4 regions of the Arthrobacter sp. UYEF3 genome follow, and region 2 is predicted to be linked to each of the others. Evidence: riboswitches for the same ligand, from Rfam matches in the RefSeq annotation. Region 2 holds a riboswitch; each other region holds the start of a gene.

Region 1 (4,195 bases), on a different contig from region 2:
CCAGCTGGTCGTTGGCGAAGATACCGGGGTTGGCGTCAATAAGTATTTTCGCGGCAGCGTCGGGGTCGGCTGCGGCATATTGGTAACCCTTTTGGAGGGCCTGGACGAACTTCCGGGTCACGTCCGGGTGTCCCTTGATCCATTCCTCGTTGCCTTCAATGATCACCGAATACTGGTCCGGCACGCCGTAGTCATGCAGGTTGAAAAACTTCATCGGAGTGCCGCGGAGGGAGGCGTCGATACCTTCCCAGGTCTTGAAGGCTGAGGTGAAGTCGACCCTGCCGGCGTACAGGGCTTCGTATGCGGACGTGCCCAGGGTGACGCGACCGAAGTTGCCTGTTCCGCCGGCGTTCCTGATGGCATCTGCGGCTTCGGTAGGGAACGTGGCACTGGGCCCGGCCGTGCCGAAGGTTTTACCGTCGAGGTCTTTAGGGCTGGCAATGTCCTTCCGGCTGGCCAGGACGCCGATGGCTGTGGCATCGTGTTGGAGCACCGACATGACCGAGGTGTTGGCCACCCCCGCTGCTGCGGCGAACGTCGCCGTGTTTTGGAAGCTGATTCCGAAGTCCGCCGCACCCGAGTTGATGAGGGTGTCGGTGGAGGACTGGCTGTAGGGCAGTACCTGGACGTCGAGTCCGGCGGCGGCGAAATAGCCTTTGTTGAGCGCCACGTACAGCCCGGTGTGGTTCGTGTTGGGCGTCCAGTCCAGGGCGAAGGTAATGGGTGTGGTCCCGGAAGAAGCCGGAGTGGAATTTCCTCCCGCACCGGCGCAGGCTGACAGGGCTGCCATGGCGGTAAGGGTGAGGGCGCTGGCCGCGCCCACGAGTAAGCGTCGTCGTTTGTTCACGAGAAGTCCTTATCCCCGCGTATGCGGAGCGTTTGCTGGTGCCGGATAGATGGTGGGCCGGTTTTTGCCGGGATTATCCGACCGCGCGGTGCCGCGATTTAGGAGCGGCGCGAGAACCGGAAATGGAGATATGGCTGGGCGGGGTATGTCGGCGGTTTCTGTGTTCAGTGGGTCCATTCCTTGAGAAAGTCTTTGGCGCTGCGGGCAGGGTTTTCGGCGGCACAGATGGCTGAGACCACGGCGATGCCAGCCGCTCCGGCGCGCCTCAATGCCCTGACATCGGCCGGGGTTATGCCGCCGATTGCGACGCAGGGCAGCAGCGTAGCGGCAGCGATAGCGGCGAACCCCTCGATGCCCAGGGGCGCCGGATGGTCCGGTTTGGTCGACGTCGGACGGATCACGCCCACGCCCAGATAGTCCACCGTCCCTGATGGCAGGGCGTGCAGATGCGCGAGATGTTCGGCCGTGTTGGCGCTCAGCCCGATCAACGCGTCCTGGCCAACAATTGCCCGGACCTGGGGTGCCGGAAGATCGCTTTGACCGATATGGACGCCGTGGACAGCCGCACCGCCCGCCCGGGCGGCGAGAAAAACATCCACCCGGTCATCCACCAACACTGTGGCCCGGTCACCGACGGCATCCGCGGTACGCATCACCAGATCGTAGAACCGGGCGGCGCTGGCTGTTTTTTCCCGGATCTGTACCATTCGCACGCCTCCGGCAACAGCGGCGCTGACCGTCTCCACCACTCCGCGTTCCCCGCACAACTGATCATCAGAAATCAGATAAATCCCCGGGGTGAAGCCAGCCCTTCCGGCGCCCGTCATGAGATAGCCACTCTGGACCGGATTATTTCGGCATCCACAGACCCCAGCGCATCCAGGAACGCGAACGCGAAACTGCCCGGGCCGCAGGCGCCGGCAGCGGCGATTTCGGCAGCGACGGTATACACTGCGGTGGCTGCAGCCGTCGCAGCCATACGGTCGCCATCCACGGCCAAAAAAGCTGCGGTGACCGCACCCAGTGCACAGCCACCCCCGGTGACCAGGGTCAGATAGGGGTGGCCGTTACCGATCCGGATCACGTCGATGCCATCAGTAATCAGATCAACGGCCCCGGAAACGGCCACGACGGAACCGTGAACACTGGCCAGGCGGCCGGCCGCTGCCAGCGCACTTTCGGGACTATCGATGGCATCAACACCACGGCCACCTGCCCCCAACCCGGCCAGTGCGATAACCTCTGAAGCGTTGCCCCGGATAGCGGTCGGGGCGTAAGAGAGCAGTTCACTGGCAAGGGCAGTACGCACCGGCAGGACACCGACTGCGACCGGGTCAAGAACCCACGGAGTGCCTGCCTCCTGAGCGGCCGAGGCGGCTTCGACCATGGCGACCCGTTGCTCCGCGTGGGGCGTACCCACGTTGATCAGAACTCCGGAAGCTATCCGGGCAAACTGGCCGGCTTCGGTGGGGACATCAGCCATGGCTGGCGCCGCCCCGAGGGCTAGAAGCACATTCGCGGTGAAGTTTGTCACAACCGTGTTGGTCAGACACTGCACCAATGGCCCTGTCTCCCGCAACCGGGCGAGCATCGTGCAGATATGGTCAGGTGTCAGGCGAACAGTCATCCGCAACATCCCTTCGCTAGTCCGAACTAGATCAGGTTCAACGGGTCTTATCTCAGCCCTGTTACCCAGGGCACCCCGTGTCACTCGAGAAAGCTTACTCCCACACAGGCACAGGCGCGCATCAACCGGAGAACCGGGGGTTGCCGGGGAGGAACTGGAATCCCGGGCAGAAGGTGCCGTCGTCGATGAAGACGCGGACGGGCTGCTGCATCACAGGTTCGGGGTCTTCCATGAGCTCGGAGAGCCGGTGCAGTAACTGCCCGAGGGCCGGCGGCGTAAATTCTGCCCGGATACCCTCCCACGTCTGATCGTTAATGGTTTGGTCGTTCAATTTTCGGTTGTCTCTTCGCCGTCGCTGATGCTTTCGAGGAGCCACATGGTGGAGAGTGGGTTCCGGCGCAACGTGAAGGTCCGCAGGGCGGAGCCGGAAGTTCCCTGGCGGACGTGGACCCCCCAGTATTCGATGCTGACAGGTCGCCGCGGTCGACGGCGGCAGCGCGTCGAGGACACGGTGCCGACCAACCCGAGCGGTTTACCTCCGAGGAGAAGGCGCCGGTGCCCTGGGAAGAGCACCCGCTGGTTCTGCCCACGCTGCCCAACTCGAACGGCACGCCGCCAAAGCCACTGAGATCAGCAACGACTGGCTATCCGACGGGCCACACCCAACCCCAAAGCGCCTCCCATGGGCCACAGGATATGACGTCCCGCGCGCTCAGACTGCAAAACCGGTCCCCACTCAAACTGCCAGAGTCACGGACCCCTTAAACCCAAGTAGATTGTCGGAGGCAGAAAGCGCCTTTTGGGACCGAACGACAGGGGAATAGCGTGAGCGAGCTGATCAAGAGCCAGACCGGAGCTGATGGAGACTTTGCGGCACAGTTCGCTGCCGGCCCGGCCTACCCGCAGCTGCGGCTCGATAGCGCGGCCCTGGACCGCAATATCCGGGTCATGGCGGCGTGGTGTCGCGAGCGCGGCGTGGATCTCGCCCCGCACGTCAAAACAACGATGTCGTCGCCGATCATAGAGCGGCAGCTGGCTGCCGGCGCGGTCGGCGTAACCGTCGCCACCGTGGATCAAGTCGCTTCGGCCCTGGGCTGGGGACATGACCGCATTCTCGTTGCCAATGAGATCGTCGACAGGCTCGGGCTACTGCGCGTCCTTACGTGGCTGGAGGAAGATCCAGGCCGGGAAATCCGTTGTTTCGTCGATTCTGCGGCCGGGATCAAGGCCGCGGCGGCGGTGTTCGACGGCGGGACGGTCGCCCTCGAGGTCCTGATCGACGTCGGAACCCCCGGCGGTCGTACAGGAGTTCGCAGCGTGGGCGAGGGCCTTCGCCTTGCCGAGATGGTCCGGGACACGCCGGGCCTGAAGCTGGTCGGCGTCGCCGGTTACGAAGGCGTCGTGCCCAACAGCAGGGCCGAAGATACGGTTACGGCAGTGGACCGGCACTGCCGGCTCGTGAGGGACACATACCTGGGAACCGCGACCTTCTTTGAGACCGCCACGCCCATCTATTCAATGGGCGGCTCCGCGTTCCCGGACCGGGTCACTGAGTTCCTTCCTGACGGCGGGCAGGTCCCTGGAACCAGGACTGTTCTCCGATCAGGTTGCTACGTCACCCACGATCACGGCACGTACGCCGCCGTGAGCCCCGTTCCGGGCCTCATTCCCGCGCTTTCCGTTCGCGCCGTTGTCCTGTCCACCCCGGAAAAGGGTATCGC
Region 2 (4,195 bases):
ACTTCGGCCCGCACATGGAGCAGAAGTGCGCTGTCTTGGCCGGTTCAGCGGGGAGCGTCTCGTCGTGGAAGGCCTCGGCAGTCACGGGGTCCAGGGACAGCGCGAACTGGTCCCGCCAGCGGAACTCAAACCGCGCCTTCGACAGGGCGTCGTCGCGTTCGTGCGCACCGGGGTGGCCCTTGGCGAGGTCGGCGGCGTGGGCGGCGATCTTGTAGGTGATCACGCCGGTCTTCACATCATCCTTGTTCGGCAGCCCGAGGTGCTCCTTGGGGGTGACGTAGCAGAGCATGGCGGTGCCGTAGCGGGCAATTTCGGTGGCGCCGATCGCCGAGGTGATGTGGTCATAGCCCGGTGCGATATCGGTGACCAGCGGCCCGAGGGTGTAGAAGGGGGCGCCCTTGCAGAGTTCCTGCTGGCGCTCCACATTTTCCCGGACGAGGTGGAACGGCACGTGCCCCGGGCCCTCGACCATGACCTGCACATCGAACTCCCAGGCCCGCTGCGTGAGCTCGGCCAGGGTGTCCAGTTCGGCGAATTGCGCGGCGTCGTTGGCGTCCGCCGTCGCGCCGGGCCGCAGACCGTCGCCGAGGGAAAACGCGACGTCGTACTTGGCGAAGATTTCACACAGTTCGTCGAAGTGGGTGTAGAGGAAGTTTTCCTGGTGGTGCGCCAGGCACCAGCCGGCCATGATGGCGCCGCCGCGGGAGACGATTCCGGTGACCCGGTTTACCGTGAGCGGCACGTACCGCAGCAGGACGCCGGCGTGGACGGTCATGTAGTCCACGCCCTGCTCGCACTGTTCAATCACGGTGTCCCGGTAGATCTCCCAGGTCAGGGCGTTCGCCTCGCCGTTGACTTTCTCCAGCGCCTGGTAGATCGGGACCGTGCCGATGGGAACAGGGGAGTTGCGGATGATCCACTCGCGGGTCGTGTGGATGTCGTCGCCGGTGGAGAGGTCCATGACGGTGTCTGCTCCCCATTGGGCGGCCCACTGCAGTTTGTCCACTTCCTCGGCAATGGAGCTGGTGACGGCGGAGTTGCCGATGTTGGCGTTGATCTTCACGAGGAAGGCCTTGCCGATGATCATCGGCTCGGACTCCGGGTGGTTGATGTTGTTCGGAATGATGGCCCGGCCGGCCGCCACCTCGCTGCGGACAAGTTCCACGTCGCAGTTCTCCCGCACGGCCACGAACCGCATCTCCGGCGTCACAATGCCCTGCCGCGCGTAATGCATCTGGGTGACCGTACGGCTGTCGACGGCGCGGCGGGGCTCCGGCGGCGCGCCGCGCCATTCGGCAGAGGAGGCGCCGCGCCGGACCGCGGACTTGCCGTCGTCGAGCAGATTCCGCTCCCGGCCTCGGTACGGCTCCGTGTCGCCGCGTCCGGCGATCCAGTCACGGCGGAAGGGGGCGAGCCCCACCACCGGATCGCTGCCCGGCCCTGCCGTGCGGTACACCCGGAACGGGGGATTCTCGACACCCCCCGGGGAGGGTTCCAAGGCGATCTCGGTCACGGGAACACTGATCCCGTCGTCTTCGACATACGCGAGGGTGTGGGATTTCAAGGACTGCGTCACGGGAGATGCACCGCCGACGGCGAGCCCGCTTGGTACGGCGGCCGCCCCGGTTTGGTCAGGGCTCTGCCTTGGATTTGTAGTGCTCAAGGGTTACTCACTTCCTTCGCCGGCATTACCCGGACAGGTTCAACGGTCACAGACTGCGTCAGCCCGATCTCAGCCCCTGCAGGGGCACCCGTGTGGTCGTAGACGAAGCTACCACAGACGGTGCGGAAAGCCATCGGGGCGGCCCCCGCCCCGTGTGCGGGTAGCGATGCGGATTAGGCTTTAAGGCATGAGCAGCATCATCGAGTTCAGCGGCACCGTTCTTACCGGACCCGTCAGGGAACACCGCGGGTTGTGGGCAGTCGACGGCAGGCTGACTTTCAAGCGTCCCAGCGCGGCCCCGGACGTTGTCCTTGACGGCTGGGTTATCCCCGGGCTGGTCGACGCGCACTGCCACATCGGGCTCGGACCCGGCGGGGACGTCCCGGAACAGATCGCCGAGGACCAGGCCCGGACGGACCGCGACGCCGGAATTCTGCTGGTCCGCGATGCCGGGGCCGTCCATGATACCCGCTGGATCCAGCAGCGGAGCGAGCTGCCACGCATCATCCGCGCCGGCCGGCACATCGCGAGGACGCGCCGGTACCTTCGAGGCCTGGCCGTCGAGGTGGAGCCCGAGGACCTCGTGGAGGCCGTCCGCAAGCAGGCCCGCGCCGGCGATGGCTGGGTCAAGCTGGTGGGGGACTGGATCGACCGCGACGCCGGCGACCTCGCCGCCAGCTTCCCGGCGCGCAGCGTCAAGGATGCTGTCCAGGCAGCCCACGACGAGGGCGCCAGGGTCACGGCGCACTGCTTCGCGGAGGACACCCTCGACGACATGCTCGACGCCGGCATCGACTGCATCGAACACGGAACCGGACTGCTCCAGCGGCACCTGCCGCGTTTCGTCGAGCAGGGTGTGCCGATCGTGCCCACCCTGATCAACATCGCCACCTTCCCCGATATCGCAGCCCGGGCCGAGGCGAAGTTCCCCCGCTACGCCGCGCATATGCACTCCCTCTGGGAGCTCCGCGCCGAACGGATTCTCGAGGCATATGAGGCCGGGGTTTCCATCTACGCGGGAACGGACGCGGGCAGCGTTATCCAACACGGACGCATTGTCGACGAACTTGAGGCGCTGCACGCTGCCGGACTCCCGGCCGGGGCAGCGCTCGACGCCGCCGGCTGGGCTGCCCGCGACTGGCTCGGCGCGGAAACGATCACCGAAGGCGCCAGCGCCGACGTGCTGGTCTGCGCCGAGGACCCCCGCCGTAATCTGGCCACCCTGCGGGACCTGCGGAACATCGTGCTGCGCGGTGAACTAGTCCGTCCGGGAGTGCCCGCACATTAGGAATAAATTGAAGCTTCAAGTAATTTAGTAGTATGAACGGGTCTCCGAGGGTCGGTGGCCGCGAAACCACTGGAGCGTTTCGATGACAGCAGAAGCCAGCACCCAGGATCTTCTTCCCGCCGAACTCACCATGGGCACCGTGATGCTCAAGGTCGGCGACATGCAGCTCATGACCGACTACTACCAGCGCGCCCTGGGCCTCGACATCGTGGCAGAGCAGGACGGCGGGCTTTACCTTGGACGCAGGCAGAAGCCGCTGGTCCACCTCGCCCCGGCATCGGGGCTCAGCTTTCCCTCGCGCGGCGAGGCCGGGCTGTTCCACACCGCCCTGCTTTTCGAGGACCAGCCCGCGCTGGCAGCCACCGTGGCCAGCGCGGCCCAATACGAGCCGCAGTCCTTCACCGGCAGCGCCGACCACCTCGTCAGCGAGGCCTTCTATTTCAACGACCCCGAGGGCAACGGCATCGAGCTCTACTGGGACCGTCCCCGCGACACCTGGTCCTGGGAGGGCGGCAATGTCGTGATGGACAGCCTCGCCCTGCCGCCGCAACGCTACCTCGAGCAGCACCTCACCGAGGCATCGCTGGCCGGTCAGCGGCAGGCCGAAGCCGGCATTGGGCACATCCACCTGCAGGTCGGCGACGTGCAGTCCGCCCACGACTTCTACGTCCGCACCCTCGGCTTCGAAAAAACGGCCGGCTGGCACGGCCAGGCGCTCTTCGTGTCCGCCGGCGGCTACCACCACCACATGGCCATGAACGTTTGGAACAGCCGCGGCGCCGGACCCCGCCGCGACACCCTGGGCCTGGGCGAGGTCCTGATCGAAGTGCCGTCCGGCGAGGACGTCGGCGCCCTCGCGGACCGCCTCAAGACCGCCGGAGTCCAGTCCCACCACACGGGCGCCGAGCTGCGCTTCGACGATCCGTGGCGCAACCGGATCCGCGTCGCCGTTCGCTGAGACCCGGCTGTACTTGGGCCGGGGCAAACGGGACACGTCCCGCTTGTCGCTGGCCCAAACTCCGGACATGCCCATTGTTCGGAGCAAGGAGTGGACGTGGTGCCTATATGTCCACTGCCCGCGGCCACGGCAGGGCATGTCCAGTCTGAGCGCACCGTCCGGCTGGGCTAGGCTGAAACCGGACGGTAGCAGCAGCCTCGTGCCTGCAGTGCGGCCGCCGGTACGACGCTACGCCGACCTTCATGAGGAGCAGTTCCTTGGGATTTACTGAAATCTTCGTCGCCAC
Region 3 (4,195 bases), on a different contig from region 2:
GGGCGCCGTGCGGCCGGGGCGTCCCGGTTGCCGGGCGCCGAGGTTCAGCTCGGCGCCGCCCAGGACCTGGCTGAATTCCGCGTCGTGGGTCACCGAAACCACGGCCGTCCCGGCGTCGAGCAGCTCGGAAAGGAACGAGGCCAGCTCAGCCCAGGTGTTGGCATCCTGGCCGAACGTCGGTTCATCCAGCACCAGCACTTGCGGATGGGCGGCGAGCACGGTGGCCACCGACAGCCGCCGCTTTTCGCCGCCGGAGAGCGTGTACGGGTTGGCGTCCACGAGGCCGGTCAGCCGAAGGCGTTCCAGCAGTTCGTCCACCCGGTCTTCGCCGCGGCCGAGCTGGCGGGGTCCAAACGTCAGTTCGTCCAGCACCCGGCCGGTGACGAACTGGTGCTCGGGTTCCTGGAAGACCGTGCCGATCCTGGCGATCAGCTGCTGGGCCTTCCACCGGTACGGATCGATGCCAGCGCCCGCACTGAGCTCCGTCGTTGCGGACACCGAACCCGCGACCGGTGCCAGCAGGCCGGCCAGGGTCAGTGCGAAGGCCGACTTCCCGGAACCGTTGGGGCCGGTGATGGTCAGCGCCTGCCCGTCCCGGACCTGGGCCGTGATTCCGGACTGCACCGGTGCGGGCGGCACCGTGCGGAAGCCCCGCAGGAGACCGGTGCGGCGGGGGCGTTCGCGGGAAACGGCCAAATCCTCGGCGGCCAGCAGCAGTTGGGCGGCCGCGTTGGTCCCACCTCCGGCTCCCCCGCGGCGGGCGCGCGTGGCCGGCACGTAGCCGGGCACCCAGACCCCTGCGGTGATGAGTACCTCCCGCGCCTGCTCCAGGACCCGGTCCGGGGTACCGTCCAGCAGCACGGCCGGCTCCGTGCCGGACCCGGGCTGCAGCACCACGATCCGGTCCACGAGGTCTTTCCAGACGGCCACGCGGTGCTCCACCACCACCAAGGTGGCCCCGGTCTTGTCCAGGCAGCGTCCCACAGCGTCGCGGACCTCGAGAACGCCGGCCGGGTCGAGATTGGCCGTCGGCTCGTCCAACAGCAGCAGCCCTGGTCGCATCGCGAGGATCCCGGCGAGTGCCAGCCGCTGCTTCTGGCCGCCGGAGAGTGCCGACGTCGGGTGCTGAAGCGAAAGGCCGGCCAGTCCGACGTCGTCGAGCGCTTCCGCCACCCGCCGCCAAATGTCCGCCGGAGGCACGGAGAGGTTTTCGGCCCCGAAGGCGACGTCGTCCCCGACCCGCGACAGAACCACCTGGGTTTCCGGGTCCTGCTGCATCAGCCCCGCCCGGCCGCGCCCCGCCCGGGGCGCGGCGCCGTCGATTAGCAGGCTGCCGGTCTCGTCGGAATCCTCGGCGTCCGCGGAGCCGGCGGCAGTATCACCTGCGGCGCTGTTGTCGCCCAGCACCCCGGCCAGGGCGTGCAACAGTGTGGACTTGCCGGCGCCGGAGGGGCCCAGCAGCAACACCCGCTCGCCCGGTCGGATGTCCAGGTCCAGCCCGCTGACCGCGGGCCGGGACCGGCCGGCATGCCGCCAGCCCCAGCCGCGGGCGGTGACCGCAGCCGGCCGCGCGGCGTCTAAAGAATTCATGCGCGTGCGGGCTTCAGGAGAACACGGGTTCCGATGCCGCTTTGCGGGAAGCGAACGACGCAAGCACGCCGGTTCTGGCCAGGCCGCGAGTGGCCAGCCAGGACAGCCCACCGGCGATCACGGCCCCGGAGATGCTGCAGAAGACGATGTAAGCGAGCTTGTCACCGGCTTCATAGGCGATGTTCCAGCCCCAGGGCAGGAAGGAGTCGTTCAGGCCGCAGAACAGGCCGGCCCCGGCGCCGGCCAGCAGGGCCACCGGCAGGTTGAACTTCTTGTAGAGGAAGGCGGCGAAGATGAGTTCGGCGCCGAGACCCTGCAGGATGCCGGAGATGAGCACCGTCGTGCCGTACTGCGAGCCCATGATCAACTCGCCGGTGGCCGCCACCGCTTCGCAGAACAGCGCCGCGCCCGGCTTACGGACCACCAGCATGCCCAGCAGCGCCGGAATCATCCAGCCGCCGGCGTAAAGCCCGGTCAGCGGCGGGTAGACGGCGTTGACCGGGACTGAGATTAGGTTGGCACCTTGATCCCAGGCCCAGAAGATCACGCCGCCGGCAACAGCGATCAATGCCGCCAGCACAATGTCGACCACACGCCAGCTGTGCTTGCCGGTGGTCAGTGTCTGCTTCGCAGATATATCAGTCATTTTGTCCTCCTGAGGTACAGGAGGGGAGGGTGTTCCGGCCGTGCCGCGGCTTTCGCCACGGGTGCCGGGCACCCCGAGAACTCGACTCCCTTGCGCCGGTACTAACCGGATCAGGTTCGAGGGTCTGCGGCTGTCCGCACTCTCAGCGCCCGCCTGCGGTTCCCTGGACTGCTCCAGCGATGCCGACGGCGGCGCTCCCCTGTCGTATTTAAAATCACCCTTGTGGGCTTGCTCAGTTTACACCCGGGCGCCGTCTAAGGCGTCCGGCTCAGATGAATCCGCGGGCAGCGGCCCCGGAGACGTGAGAGCCGACTCAAAAGTTCCTTCCCCCGATGCCGACCCGGATTCTTCCCAACCCCAGACGCCCGGGTCCCTGGCCGCGCTCATCGGACCGTCGCTGCTGGTGGGCATTCGGGGCCGCAGGCACTGCCACGGTGTCGGGGCTGCCGCAGAAAGCAGACCATGAGCCGGTGGTCGAGGCCTGGGCCGAAATCCTCTGCCGTTCGGTAATGCCCCGACGCTGGACCCGGGCCGGGGTGGGGCCGCGGTGGCGGTCAGCGCCCTGGGCCCGCCCCGCAGCCAGGAACGCTACGCTAGGGTCAGCCCTGTTTTCTCCCGCAAGGAGCATGAAGTATGAACATCATCATCAAACTGCTTGGCACCGGCATCAGCCTGCTCGCCGGTTTCGTCGGCACGAAGGTGGTCGACACCGTCTGGGAAAAGGCCACGGGCAACAAGCCTCCCAAGGGCCACGACGACGACGTTCCCACCACGCTGCGCTCGGCACTGACCTTCGCCTTGATCTCGGCCTCGGTCAGCGCCGTCATCCAGGTCCTCGCCAACCGCGGCACGCAGCGCGCGGTCACCCGCTTCGCCCAAACCCAAGACGTGGTGTAGTTCGCGTCGTTTAGCGCGCTGCGCCCCTGGGCGCGTCAGCTACTTCTAGTCGCCGGTGAAGCCGTCTTTGCCGGCGGCTTGTTGAACCACGGCCTCCAGCTCGTCGGAGCTGAGCAGTTCCGGATGGAGGTGCTTGGTCCGGTAGCCGGCCCGGCCCACCATGTGGGCCGAGACCGGAACCGTCAGCAGCTGGAAAATCCATGCCACCACCAGCACCGGCCACACCCACCACGTCCGCAGCTGGAGCCCCACCGCGCAGAGCAGCAGGAAAAGCCCTAGCACCTGGGGTTTGGTCGCGGCGTGCATCCGGGTCATTAGGTCCGGGAACCGGAGCAGGCCAATCGCAGCGCCGAGCGACATCAGCGCCCCGACCACCATGAACACGGCCGAGACGGAGTCGATCACGGTGTCGGCGGGGGTCGTTTCAGGACTCATGGGGTTGCCTCCTCCGGTCTGCGACGAAGCGGGCCACGGTCACCGAACCGACGAAGCCGATGAGTGAGATGGCCACCAGCAGCATCAGGTTGTTCAGGTGCCGATTAACGGCCATATCGATGCACAGCGCCGCGCCCAGGATGGCCAGCAGCACATCGGCGGCGAGCACACGGTCCAGCAGCGAGGGACCCCGGGCGATGCGGATGATCGCGCCGCCCGCGGCGAGGGAGAGGACGACCGCGGTGACGGTCAGGACGAGCGGCATCATGCGCCCACCTCCTGCTTCAGGGCGGACAGTTCGGCCCGGCTGCCCATGATCCGGATCAGCCCGGCTTCGGTGTCGCGGACCTCCTTGCGAAGCTTGGCCGCGTCCTCGGCATCACGGACGTTGATGCCGTGGATGTACAGCGTGGACGTGGATCGGTCCACTTCCACCACCAGGGACCCCGGGATCAGCGAGATGACATGCCCGGTAGCTGTCACCAGCAGGTCGGAGTGGCTCCGGAGCGGGACGGCGACGACCGCGCTGATCACCCGCGGCCCGCGGACCACCGCTAGGAACAGGACCTGACAGCTGGCCGCCACCACCTTGGCCAGGAACACCACGGCGAAACGTGCGGCGCGCAA
Region 4 (4,195 bases), on a different contig from region 2:
TGCCGTTGGCCTTCATATTCCCGTTCCCGTTGCCGTTCTTTGCCGGTTTCGAGCCGGAGATGACGACGGCGTCAAACTCCTGCCCGATGCGGTTGCTCAGCAGGGCGGCCTCCACGGTGTCCAGGGCGAGCCGCTCCAATTTGGCGGCCAGCTGGTCCGAGGCGGCCATGATGGCAGGCAAGGAGGGGAGGGCTTCGCGGGCCCAGCCCGGAACCTCCGCGCCGTTGGAGAGGGCCTCGCAGATCACCAGGACGAAGCGGTCGATGAGGCGCCGCAGCGGGGCGGTGGAGTGGGCATAGGCCGCGCCGATGGCCGACTGGACGGCGTCCTCGGGGACGGCGCCGTCGAACGGGGTATAGCCGGCGCCGCGGAAGAGCATGCCCGCGGAGTGCAGGATCGCCAGTTGGCGGGGGTCGGTGGGGTCCAGGGTGCGCAGGTACTCCCCATAGCTGACCTGGCCGTCCCAGGCCTTTCCGAGCGCGCCGGTCTGGCGGCGGAAGTGGCGCAGCGAGCTCTCGTCCGGAGCGGGCATGGTGCGCAGGATGCCGACCTTTCCCCGGAGCATGAGCTCGGCTGCGGCCATCCCGGTCATCAGCGAAATCTGGGCGTTCCAGTCCTCTACCGGCAGTGGCGGGGCGGCGACGATCCGGTAGCCGCCGTCGGGGAGCTGCTCGATTTCCTGCTCCGGCATGTTCAGGCTGGCCCCGCCGCGCAACCGTTCCAGTTCCACCCGTTTGCCGCCGACTTCCTTGAGCAGCTGCAGCACCGGGTCCGCGGTGCCGCCGTCGAGTTCGGCCTGCACGCCGTGGTAGCTGAGCTTGGCCCGGCTGCGGACCTGGGCCCGGCGGAGCAGAACGGAGGACACCTCGGCAGCGCCGCCGAGCTCGAACTCCCAGACAAAGGCCGCGCAGAGCTGGCCCGCCAGCAGGCTGCCGGCCGCCTCGCTGATGACCTCGGGATGCAGCGGGATGCGGCCGTCGGGGGTGTAGAAGGTCTGGCCGCGGCGGCGGGTCTCGGCGTCGAGCGGGCTGCCGGGTGCCACGAAGGACGGCACGTCCGCGATCGCATAAAAGACCTTGTACCCGTCGCCGGCGCGGTCAATGTAGAGGGCCTGGTCCAGGTCCGTCGAGGACGCCGGATCAATCGTCACGAACTCCAGATGGGTCAGGTCCAGTTCCGGCAACCGGTGGCCGGCCACGGCGGCTTCGGCATCCCGGAGTACGTCCTCAGGAAAGGGCCCCGGCAATTCCAGCGTGGTCCGTAGTGCGTTGAGTGCCTGGGCAAGCTGGTTCGGCTGCTGAAGCACTGTTGGAGTCAGGCGATGATGAGACACGAAAATCAGGTTAGCCCGAATTCCGCCATTAATCGTGAAACCAGGCTCGCCGGCTAGTCTCCGGCGCCCGCGGTGGCGTGTGCGTCGAGCGACGCCCCGGCGTCGAGGGCGGCGAGCAGGGCCCGAGCCGCCGCGGCCGGATCGTCGGCCTCGGTAATCGCCCGGACCACCACGACGCGCCGGGCGCCGGCGTCGACGACCTGCTCCACGTTGCCCAGGTCGATGCCGCCGATCGCGAACCACGGCACCGCCCCGGAATCCCCTCCGGCGGCCCCGGCCCCGTGGCGATCGCTCGCGCCTGCGGCGTAGCGCACCAGATCCAGCCCCACAGCGGCGCGGCCCGGTTTCGTGGGGGTGGCCCAGACCGGCCCCACGCAGAAGTAGTCCAGCCCGCTTCGATCGTTGGCGGCGGCGAGGGCCGCATCGACCTGATCCGGGGTGTGCGTGGACATGCCGATAACGGTGCTCGCGCCAAGGAAATCCCGGGCCGCGGCCAGCGGGATGTCCTTTTGCCCGATGTGGAAGACGGGGGCGCCCGCCAGCGAGGCGAGGTCGGCGCGGTCGTTGACCGACCAGAGCCGGCGGTGCCGCAGCGCCACGGAGTGCAGGACTTCAAGCAGTTCAAGTTCCTCGGCTGCCTCCAGCGACTTGTCCCGCAGTTGAATGATGTCCACGCCCCCGGCAAAGGCGGCGTCAACGAAGTCTTCGAAGTCGCCGCGCTCCTTCCTAGCATCGGTGCACAGGTACAGGCGGGCGGTGGTGCGGACTTCCTGGCTCATGACCCCAGCCTAGTTCCTCTAAACTGGTCTCATACCGCGGGAGCCCGCAGAGCCGTCACACGACGGAAGGGCTGAGAGGGCGTCAGAGCCGACCGCTTGACCTGATCCGGTTAGTACCGGCGTAGGGAAGGAAGCCATGGTCTCACCAGCTGTCACATCCGCCGCACCACCGGGGCCTTACGACGTTGCCGTGATCGGCGGCGGGGTAATCGGGCACGGCATCGCGTGGGAAGCGTGCCGGTCGGGCCGCTCCGTCGCACTGGTCGATGACGCCCCCGGCACCGGCGCCAGCTGGGCAGCCGCCGGCATGCTGGCGCCTGTGAGCGAACTCCATTACCAGGAAGAAGAGCTGCTGGCCCTCATGCTGGAAGCTTCAAGGCTCTGGCCCGGCTTCGCCGCCGGACTGGGCGGCGGCAGTGCTGACGCGGACGGCCAAGCAGACGCGGGCGGTACCGGGTACCGCACGACGCCGACTCTCGCCGTCGGCGCAGACGCGGCCGACCGCCGGGCGCTCGCCGACCTGCGGATTGTGCAACAGGCCTGCGGCCTGGCCGTGGAACCACTGACAGTGCGCGAGGCGCGCAGGCGCGAACCCCTGCTCAGCCCGGGCATCTCCTGCGCTTTCGACATCCCGGCCGACCACCAGGTGGACCCGCGCCGGCTGCTGGCCCGGATCGGCGAGCTCCTGGCCCGCGACGGCCGCTACACGGCCGTGCCCCGACGCGCCGCCGGACTCCGTTGGCAGGGCGGCCGCGTCTCCGGGGTCAGCCTCGAGGGCGGCGGGGAGATCCGCGCCCGCGAGACGATCGTGGCCAACGGCCTCGGGGCGGCCGGACTGCAGGGATTGCCCGGCGGACTGACCCTGCCACTGCGGCCGGTTTACGGCGATATTCTCCGGCTCCGCGTGCCGCAGCCGCTCCGGCCGCTGCTGCGCTGCACCGTGCGGGGCCTGGTCCGCGGGATCCCGGTGTACATCGTGCCGCGGGAGGACGGCACAGTGGTGATCGGTGCAACCCAGCGGGAGGATGCCCCTTCAGACCCCGGCGCTGTCTCCGCCGGAGGCGTCTACCAGCTGCTTCGTGACGCCCAGCAATTGCTCCCGGCCGTCGCCGAGCTGGAACTGCTCGAGGCCACGGCCCGGGCGCGGCCGGGCACCCCGGACAACGCCCCGTTGCTGGGGCGTGTGGCCCGCCCTGGGTCGGGGCAGGACTTCGAGGGACTGATCATTGCCACCGGCTTCTTCCGGCATGGCGTCTTACTCACCCCGGTGGCTGCCGCCGTCTGCCGGCACCTGTTGGATGGAGAACCGGATCCCCGCTGGGCCGGTTTTCGCCCGGACCGCTTCTCCGATCGCCTCCTTGACTCTCCGGCCGCCAACAGGACACCGCGGGCCACCGCAACGAAAGACAGGAAAACACTATGAATATCAGGCTCAACGGAGCGCCGCACGCGGTCGCCGACGGCGCCACCGTCAGCGCCCTGGTCAGCACGGTCACGGGCCGCACGCTGGCTGCGGACGGCCGGGCCACGGACGGCCGGAAGCTCGGCGTCGCCGTCGCCCGCAACGCCGAGGTGGTGCCGCGCAGCCAGTGGTACGCGACTGCGCTCGCCGAAAACGACGACGTCGAACTCGTCACGGCCGTCCAGGGAGGATGAACAACATGGGCGTAACAACACTCGCGGCAACACAGCCGGCACGCCGGGACCCGTTGACGGTCGACGGCGTGGAACTGGGCTCGCGGCTGATCATGGGCACCGGCGGTGCGCCGAGCCTGGACGAGCTCGGCGCCGCGCTGGTGGCCTCCGGAACGGAACTCACCACCGTGGCGATGCGCCGCTACTCGCCGGCCGAGAGCGGCTCGCTGTTTCAGCTGCTGGCAGAGCGCAACATCCGGGTGCTGCCCAACACGGCCGGCTGCTTCACGGCCCGGGACGCCGTCCTCACGGCCGAACTGGCGCGCGAAGCACTGGAGACCGACTGGGTGAAACTCGAGGTGATCGCGGACGAGCATACCCTGCTGCCGGACGCGGTGGAGCTTGTGGAGGCCACCGAACAGCTTGTGGGCCGAGGCTTCAAGGTCTT

What was found. Region 2 has a riboswitch for thiamine pyrophosphate ahead of thiC (phosphomethylpyrimidine synthase ThiC). Riboswitches for the same ligand answer to the same signal wherever they lie in the genome.
Region 1: it holds a riboswitch for thiamine pyrophosphate, as region 2 does, so the genes downstream of both, thiM (hydroxyethylthiazole kinase) here and thiC (phosphomethylpyrimidine synthase ThiC) in region 2, are expected to answer to the same signal.
Region 3: it holds a riboswitch for thiamine pyrophosphate, as region 2 does, so the genes downstream of both, ABIB14_RS12415 (ECF transporter S component) here and thiC (phosphomethylpyrimidine synthase ThiC) in region 2, are expected to answer to the same signal.
Region 4: it holds a riboswitch for thiamine pyrophosphate, as region 2 does, so the genes downstream of both, thiO (glycine oxidase ThiO) here and thiC (phosphomethylpyrimidine synthase ThiC) in region 2, are expected to answer to the same signal.

Annotation. Positions count from the first base shown of each region.
Region 1 covers NZ_JBEPNK010000025.1:4,586-8,780, forward strand. The annotation lists gene ABIB14_RS15190 (ABC transporter substrate-binding protein) at 1-847, opposite strand, end outside; gene thiE (thiamine phosphate synthase) at 1,012-1,674, opposite strand; gene thiM (hydroxyethylthiazole kinase) at 1,671-2,474, opposite strand; TPP riboswitch at 2,466-2,562, opposite strand; gene ABIB14_RS15205 (hypothetical protein) at 2,596-2,805, opposite strand; gene ABIB14_RS15210 (alanine racemase) at 3,300-4,195, shown strand, end outside.
Region 2 covers NZ_JBEPNK010000024.1:41,219-45,413, forward strand. The annotation lists gene thiC (phosphomethylpyrimidine synthase ThiC) at 1-1,663, opposite strand, end outside; TPP riboswitch at 1,658-1,765, opposite strand; gene ABIB14_RS15060 (amidohydrolase family protein) at 1,851-2,951, shown strand; gene ABIB14_RS15065 (VOC family protein) at 3,034-3,909, shown strand; gene ABIB14_RS15070 (hypothetical protein) at 4,167-4,195, shown strand, end outside.
Region 3 covers NZ_JBEPNK010000016.1:69,336-73,530, reverse strand. The annotation lists gene ABIB14_RS12420 (ABC transporter ATP-binding protein) at 1-1,590, opposite strand, end outside; gene ABIB14_RS12415 (ECF transporter S component) at 1,604-2,236, opposite strand; TPP riboswitch at 2,306-2,447, opposite strand; gene ABIB14_RS12410 (DUF4235 domain-containing protein) at 2,870-3,133, shown strand; gene mnhG (monovalent cation/H(+) antiporter subunit G) at 3,179-3,568, opposite strand; gene ABIB14_RS12400 (MrpF/PhaF family protein) at 3,558-3,836, opposite strand; gene ABIB14_RS12395 (Na+/H+ antiporter subunit E) at 3,833-4,195, opposite strand, start outside.
Region 4 covers NZ_JBEPNK010000007.1:71,524-75,718, reverse strand. The annotation lists gene ABIB14_RS07155 (RNB domain-containing ribonuclease) at 1-1,333, opposite strand, end outside; gene thiE (thiamine phosphate synthase) at 1,387-2,112, opposite strand; TPP riboswitch at 2,139-2,258, shown strand; gene thiO (glycine oxidase ThiO) at 2,249-3,535, shown strand; gene thiS (sulfur carrier protein ThiS) at 3,532-3,768, shown strand; gene ABIB14_RS07135 (thiazole synthase) at 3,774-4,195, shown strand, end outside.